DNA from 3 places in the Thauera sp. WB-2 genome. Region 1 is predicted to be linked to each of the others. Evidence: riboswitches for the same ligand, from Rfam matches in the RefSeq annotation. Region 1 holds a riboswitch; each other region holds the start of a gene.
What was found. Region 1 has a riboswitch for cobalamin ahead of bluB (5,6-dimethylbenzimidazole synthase). Riboswitches for the same ligand answer to the same signal wherever they lie in the genome.
Positions count from the first base shown of each region.

Region 1 (2,259 bases):
GACGGATGTCGCAATAAGCGGGGTCGGTCCACTGCATGATGTGTCTCCTCTTGAATGATGGTGGCTGAACCGGCTTGTTTGCCGGCTCAGGGGCCATCATCCCGGTGACAGCAGCCGGCGGGATCCGCAGGATCGCGACCCCGCCATCGACGCGATCACCAGCGCGAACTGGCGAATATCATGATTCTTCCGCCACTGGGGCCGGTTTTGATGCAGATCAACGCAGAACCGGCACGACCTGGTCAATCGCCTCGACCAAGCGCTCACCCGCGGCATCTGCCCTGCCCTGCCAGCCATCGAAATGCAGCAGTTCGGGCAAGGGCACGCGCCTGAGCCAACCGGCCGCCTCCAGTTCGGGGCGGGCATGGAAGTCGCGGACGTAGCCGATGCACAGGTAGGCGATGGGCACGATCTCGGGCGGAATGCCGAGTGCCTCACGCAGCGCCGGCGGGTGCAGGATGCTCACCCAGCCTACGCCGAGGTTCTCGGCCCGTGCCGCGAGCCACAGGTTCTGCACTGCACACACGGCGCTGTAGACGTCCATGGCGCCGATGTGGGTGCGGCCGATCACCACCGGGCCGTGACGGCTGCGATCGCAGGTGATGCAGATATTGACCGGCGACTCGAGGATGCCTTCGAGCTTGAGATTGCGGTAGGTGGCGCGCTTGCCCTCCTCGAACATCTGCTCGGCCTCGGCATGGGCGGCGAGGAAATCGGCATGGATCTTCTCGCGCACCGCGCGCGCGCGCACGACGATGAAATCCCACGGCTGCATGAAGCCGACCGAGGGCGCGTGATGGGCGGCCGTGAGCACGTGCGCCAGCACGTCATCCGGGATCGGGTCGGGGAGGAACTCGCCGCGTACGTCACGGCGGGTGTGGATGGCGCGATACACCGCGTCGCGCTCGGCGCTGCTGAACCGAGGGTTGGTCTGGAAACGGGTGTCCTGCGGCGGTGCGCAATGCACCTGGGTCTGGCTGCTCATGAAGTAGTCCCCTTGTCGACGAGCAGTGGGCAGCCGCCGACCAGACGGCTGCAGGAAACACTTCGAGGCCGGTCTTCCGGCTGCGGATCATCTCGTCCGGACGCCTTCCCGATCCTGACGACCAGTGGCTGGGCGAACCTTGCCCGGACAATCCCCTTCACGGCGCTGGGCGCGCGGCGGATTGGCACCGCCTTCCCGATTCTCCCGCGCAAAGCGCAGGCACCTCGAAGTCGAGAGGGCCAGATTCTAGCCACATGCCCTCCATCTCGCGACACCTGTGCGCTGGCTCGTGCCGCGGTATTACACCTGCCCCCCTCCCCTTCCCCCCCCTTCACTCCTCCCTTCCCCCCCTTCGCCGCCCGGCACGGTGCACCAGCTTGGTGACAAGCGCACCAACACAGTGCGCCCGGTGCATCTGCCATCGCGGCAGATCCAGTCAATCCGGGGTTTTCAAGGCGTTGAAGTGCATGGCACGGTCCGTGCTTATTGCAAACCAGCCCAGCACGCAAGGATGCGAACAGGGCTTGCCTCCGCCAACGCAGGTGGGGGCCGGCGGATACGAATACGTATGTCGCCGGCCATTTCCATCCGATGTCGAACCGCGTCCCGCGGAGGCCGTCATGCTTGAGCCGGGCTCACCCCGTGCCCAGGTATCGCCAGGTCCAACGCGGGGCCGAATGAGTGATACCAGCATGAAGATCGTTCTCGTTGGCCATGGCATGGTCAGCCACAAGTTCCTCGAGGAACTCCGGCAACTGCAGATCCCCGGTGCGGAAGTCACCGTACTGTGCGAGGAACCGCGGGTCGCCTACGACCGTGTGCACCTCTCCGAATTCTTCGCCGGCAAGACGGCGGAAGACCTCTCGCTGGTCGCCCCCGGCTTCTTCGCCGAGGCAGGCTTCACGCTTCGGCTGGGCAGCCGCGCGGCGGCGATCGACCGCCGCGCACGCACGGTGACGACGCAGGACGGCGTCACCCTGCCCTACGACAAGCTGGTGCTGGCCACGGGGTCCTATCCCTTCGTGCCGCCGGTCAAGGGCAGCGAGCGCGACCAGTGCTTCGTCTATCGCACCATCGAGGACCTCGAGGCGATGAAGGCGGCCGGCACGATCTCGCGCAAGGGCGTCGTGGTGGGCGGCGGCCTGCTCGGCCTGGAGTGCGCCAAGGCGCTGCGCGACCTCGGCCTCGAGACCCACGTCGTCGAATTCGCGCCCCGCCTGATGGCGGTGCAGGTGGACGACGAAGGCGGCCGCATCCTGCGCAGCAAGATCGAG
Region 1 is NZ_CP088935.1:3,224,972-3,227,230, forward strand. It holds gene pqqA (pyrroloquinoline quinone precursor peptide PqqA) at 1-100, opposite strand, end outside; gene bluB (5,6-dimethylbenzimidazole synthase) at 218-985, opposite strand; cobalamin riboswitch at 1,035-1,227, opposite strand; gene nirB (nitrite reductase large subunit NirB) at 1,678-2,259, shown strand, end outside.

Region 2 (2,259 bases), 1.8 Mb from region 1:
TGCACATTTCCCTCGGCGAAGGTCTCGCGCGGGCGCGCCACCTGCTCGAAGCGTTCGACCACGACAAGTCCCGTCCCGATCGGCAGCGCGATGTCGTTCTGCCAACTCAAGGTCTTGTTGGTGCTCTCCCGCCGGGTGATGCCCAAAGGATCCCAGGGCGCGGGCTCGCTGTAGTCCGCACGATCCTCGTCGGTGCGCCCATACGACAGGCGACTGGACCACGACGAGGTCAGGCGGTTTCGGACGAATGCGTTGAATACCGAGGTCTTGAAGCTCGCACGGTCATCGAAGTTGCCGCTACCGCCAAAACTGTCGTATTGCACCGTTCCCGACTGTTCAAGGAAGGAAACGCCCACTTCGTGCCCCTCGGCAGGATGGAAGGACAGCGCACCACCATAGCCCTCGTTGCGGTAACGATCGTCATCCGCATCGCGATTGCTGGCGCCCCTGCGGGACGAAAAGCCATCGGTGTTCAGCGAGTTGACGTGAAGGCGGAAGCGCCACCGCTCATCCCCACCCGACACTGCCAGATCGCCCTGACGCGTATCCCGACTGCCAGCACCGGCATATCCGTCCAGGCGCAGCCCGGGCTCAGCCGTGCGGGTGATGATGTTGATCACTCCGCCAATGGCGTCCGCGCCGTAGATCGCACTCGCGGCCCCACGGACGATCTCGATACGCTCTACGTTGTTGAGCGACAGGTACTGCAGCGACGAACCCGACAAGGCAGTGGAGTTGAACGGGACACCGTCGACCAGAATCTTGGTCTGATCCGGTTTCGTGCCCCGCAGGTAGAGGCTGACCGATGCGCCGGGACCACCATTGCGGGCAAACTGGACACCGGGCTGGCGGCCAAGCAGGTCGACGACGTTGGATGCCGCGGCGCGCTCGATCTGGGTGCGATCGATCACGGTGACGTCGGCGAGCAGTTCGTTGGCCTTGACCGGCTGACGCGTTGCGGTAACGACAACCGTCGGAGCAATGTGCTCCTGAGCGTAGACCGGCACGGCAAGGACTGCCGACGCCAGGCCGCCAATACAGAGGCCAAGTTGGGAATAACGCAGATTCATCGAAAAGACTCCCTGAGCTGCGCAATGCGTCCCCGCATGCGACAAGCCATCCAGCACATGGACGCACCACGACCCAGGTAGAACCGAAGAGAGCAGAAAGAGAAACCACCACGCCCGTCGCCGCCACCCCGCGGCACATCCGCCATTTCGCGCTCCGGCCGGTCTCCGGGCTCGTGCGCTGTGCCGGCGGAGCCGGACGGATGGATCGCCTTCCCGGGTCGAGGACCCAGTGGCTGCATGACCCACCTTGCGCGCACTTACCGTTGCGGGGGCAGCACAGGCATTGCGGCCTCGTTTGCGAGGGGCCGCGCACCTGTTTCCCGTTTAACCCTGGGCGAGAAACGCCCGTGGGCACCGATAACGCGTTGCCCCTTCCGGGGCAGTCGGCGCGGATGATACCGTACGGGGCGGTATCGTGCACTGCAATAAGATACAGACGTTCCCTACACAAGGACCCGCCAGAACAATGACATGCGAACTGATCCTCGGTGGCGCCCGCTCCGGCAAGAGCCGCGAGGCCGAGCGCCGGGCGGCGGCGTCGGGGCTGGCGGTGACGGTGATCGCCACCGCCGAGGCGCTGGATGCGGAGATGGCTGCGCGCATCCGGCGCCACCAGGCCGACCGCCCCGCCGGCTGGCGCACAGTGGAGGCGCCGATTGCGCTCGCGGACACGCTGCGCGAAGCCTCCGCCCCCGGGCACTGCCTGGTGGTCGACTGCCTGACGCTGTGGCTGAGCAACCTGCTCACCGATGCCCACCACCTACCCCCGGGCGCGAGCGCCGAAGACTTGCCTGCCTTCCGCCGCGAGCGCGACGCATTGCTGGCCGTGCTGCCGACCCTGCCGGGGCACATCATCCTCGTCGCCAACGAAGTTGGCCTGGGACTGGTCCCCGAGACCGCGCTTGGCCGGCTCTTCCGCGACGAGGCGGGCCGACTCAACCAAGCGGTTGCGGCAGCGTGCCCACGCGTGGTGTTCGTCGCTGCAGGGCTGCCGCTGGTGCTCAAGGACGGCTAAACTCGCGCTCATTCCGTCTGCATCCTGCAGGCCCGCGACCCGGCATTCGTAAATCATGAACTTCCAGCTCTCCCAGCCCGACACCCTGCTCAGCGCTGCCATCCAGCACAAGATCGACCGCAAGACCAAGCCAGTGGGCGCGCTCGGGCGGCTCGAGGCGCTCGCGCTACAGAT
Region 2 is NZ_CP088935.1:694,643-696,901, reverse strand. It holds gene LQF09_RS03145 (TonB-dependent receptor domain-containing protein) at 1-1,070, opposite strand, end outside; cobalamin riboswitch at 1,211-1,444, opposite strand; gene cobU (bifunctional adenosylcobinamide kinase/adenosylcobinamide-phosphate guanylyltransferase) at 1,537-2,085, shown strand; gene cobT (nicotinate-nucleotide--dimethylbenzimidazole phosphoribosyltransferase) at 2,141-2,259, shown strand, end outside.
Region 2: another riboswitch for cobalamin. It lies ahead of LQF09_RS03145 (TonB-dependent receptor domain-containing protein); the one in region 1 lies ahead of bluB (5,6-dimethylbenzimidazole synthase).

Region 3 (2,259 bases), 1.2 Mb from region 1:
CCACGTCGATGTCTTCGATCGTCGCTATACGCCGATGGCCGGCACCAACCCGCCCAAGTTCAAGGTGAGCTGGGGCGAGGAGTTCACCCGCCGCTGCCAGGCCATCCTCGACGGCAGCCTCAATGCCGCGCAAGGCGCAGCGTTTGCCGTGGCGGTCAATACCGACAGCTACCTGTCGACCCACAACAGCAAGTTTTCCAAGCCGTTGACCGGCAATTACGAGGCTGATCTGGTCGGCAACCGTACCTGCCGCAAGTTCGACCGCCCACCCGAGCTGCGCGCGGCGCGCAATACCGAGTCGATGTTGTTGCAGACCTATCTGCGTGACACCGGCGAGGTGCTGTGCGACATCGCCATGCCGATCATGGTGGGTGGCCGGCACTGGGGCAATGTGCGGGTCGGTGTGCCTGCCGAATCCCTCATCGCCGACTGAACTGAATACCCGCATGGGGCATGCCGGCAGCAAGACGGCTTGCCCTGTGGGACTGCGGCGGCGTATAGTCCGCCCCGTATCGAACGGGAGCGCCTGGATGAGTCCTCATCCGGGTGTGAAACGGGAAGTCCGGTGAAGCGAGGCCATAGGCCCGCCATTCCGGCGCAGCCCCCGCTGCTGTAAGCCTGACGGTGCCATCAATCAATGCCACTGGAGCACACTGCTCCGGGAAGGCGATGGCAACCGGACGAAGGTGAGCCAGAAGACCGACCCGCTCGATCAGACAGGTAAGTGCCCCGGGGTGCGGGCAAATGCCGACTGCTTGAGCGGATCCATGATCCGCCCGCGTCCTGCCCGATCCGAGTCTCTGCGGTATCGCACGCGTTCATGCTGTCGCCATTGTTCCGCCCTCCGCTTACACCTTGGAAGACTTGGAGCGCGGAACGATGGATGAGAACAGGAAGCACAGCCACAATGAACGCATGCAGCGCAAGAAGGAGGTGGTCGATGCGGCCATCGAGCGCGCGCAGGAAGAACGCGGCATCGTCATCCTGATCACCGGCAACGGCAAGGGCAAGACGACCTCCGCCTTCGGCACCCTCTATCGTGCACTCGGCCATGGCCAGCAAGCGGGCGTGGTGCAGTTCATCAAGGGCACCCATGCTACCGGCGAGGTGGCCTTCCTGCAGCGCAACCCGGGCGCCTGCGCCGTGCGCTACCACGCGATGGCCACCGGCTTCACCTGGAACACGCAGAACTGGGACGCCGACAAGCGCGCCGCCGACGAAGCCTGGGCGCAGGCCGTCGCCATGCTCGCCGACCCGGCGCTGAGCCTCGTCGTGCTCGACGAGCTCACCTACATGCTCAAGTACAACTACCTCGACACCGAACAGGTGCTCGCCGCGGTGCGCGCGCGCCCGCCGAAGCAGACCGTGATCATTACCGGTCGCGCAGCCAAGCCCGAACTCGTCGACCTGGCCGACACGGTCAGCGAGATCGCCGACCGCAAGCACGCCTTCAAGGCCGGGGTGAAGGCCCAGGCCGGCATCGACTTCTGAGCGCCTGGCGCTTGCCTGCCGCACACATCCTGCGATCACACCCTCGCGCCCCCGGAGCATCCCGATGAGCATTCGCCCCAAGATCCCCGCCACCATCGTCACTGGCTTCCTCGGCAGCGGCAAGACGACCCTGCTGCGCCACATCCTCGCCCATGCGGGCGGGCGGCGAATCGCCGTCATCGTCAACGAGTTCGGTGAACTCGGCATCGACGGTGAGATCCTGCGCGGCTGCGGCATCGGCTGCGAGGATGAGGGAGGCGAGCGTGCTGGCCAGCTCTATGAGCTGGCCAACGGTTGCCTGTGCTGCACCGTTCAGGAGGAGTTCTACCCGGTGATGCGCGAGCTCATCGCACGCCGCGACGACATCGACCACATCCTCATCGAGACCTCCGGCCTCGCCCTGCCCAAGCCGCTGGTGCAGGCCTTCAACTGGCCCGAGATCCGCAACGCCTGCACTGTGGACGCGGTGATCACCGTGGTGGACGTGCCCGCCGCCGCGGCCGGCCAGTTCGCGGCCAACCCGCAGGCGGTGGACGCGCAGCGCCGAGCCGACCCCAACCTCGACCACGAGTCGCCGCTGCACGAGCTTTTCGAGGACCAGCTGTCGGCAGCCGATCTGGTGATCCTGTCCAAGACCGATCTTGCCGACGAGACGGCACGCGCTACCGTCGAGGCCCTGGTACGCGAGGAACTGCCGCCTGCAGTGAAGGTGGTCGCGAGCGAGCACGGGCGTATCGACCTCGACCTCGTCCTTGGCCTGGGCGCTGC
Region 3 is NZ_CP088935.1:2,034,396-2,036,654, forward strand. It holds gene LQF09_RS09275 (methyl-accepting chemotaxis protein) at 1-433, shown strand, start outside; cobalamin riboswitch at 502-722, shown strand; gene cobO (cob(I)yrinic acid a,c-diamide adenosyltransferase) at 880-1,491, shown strand; gene cobW (cobalamin biosynthesis protein CobW) at 1,556-2,259, shown strand, end outside.
Region 3: another riboswitch for cobalamin. It lies ahead of cobO (cob(I)yrinic acid a,c-diamide adenosyltransferase); the one in region 1 lies ahead of bluB (5,6-dimethylbenzimidazole synthase).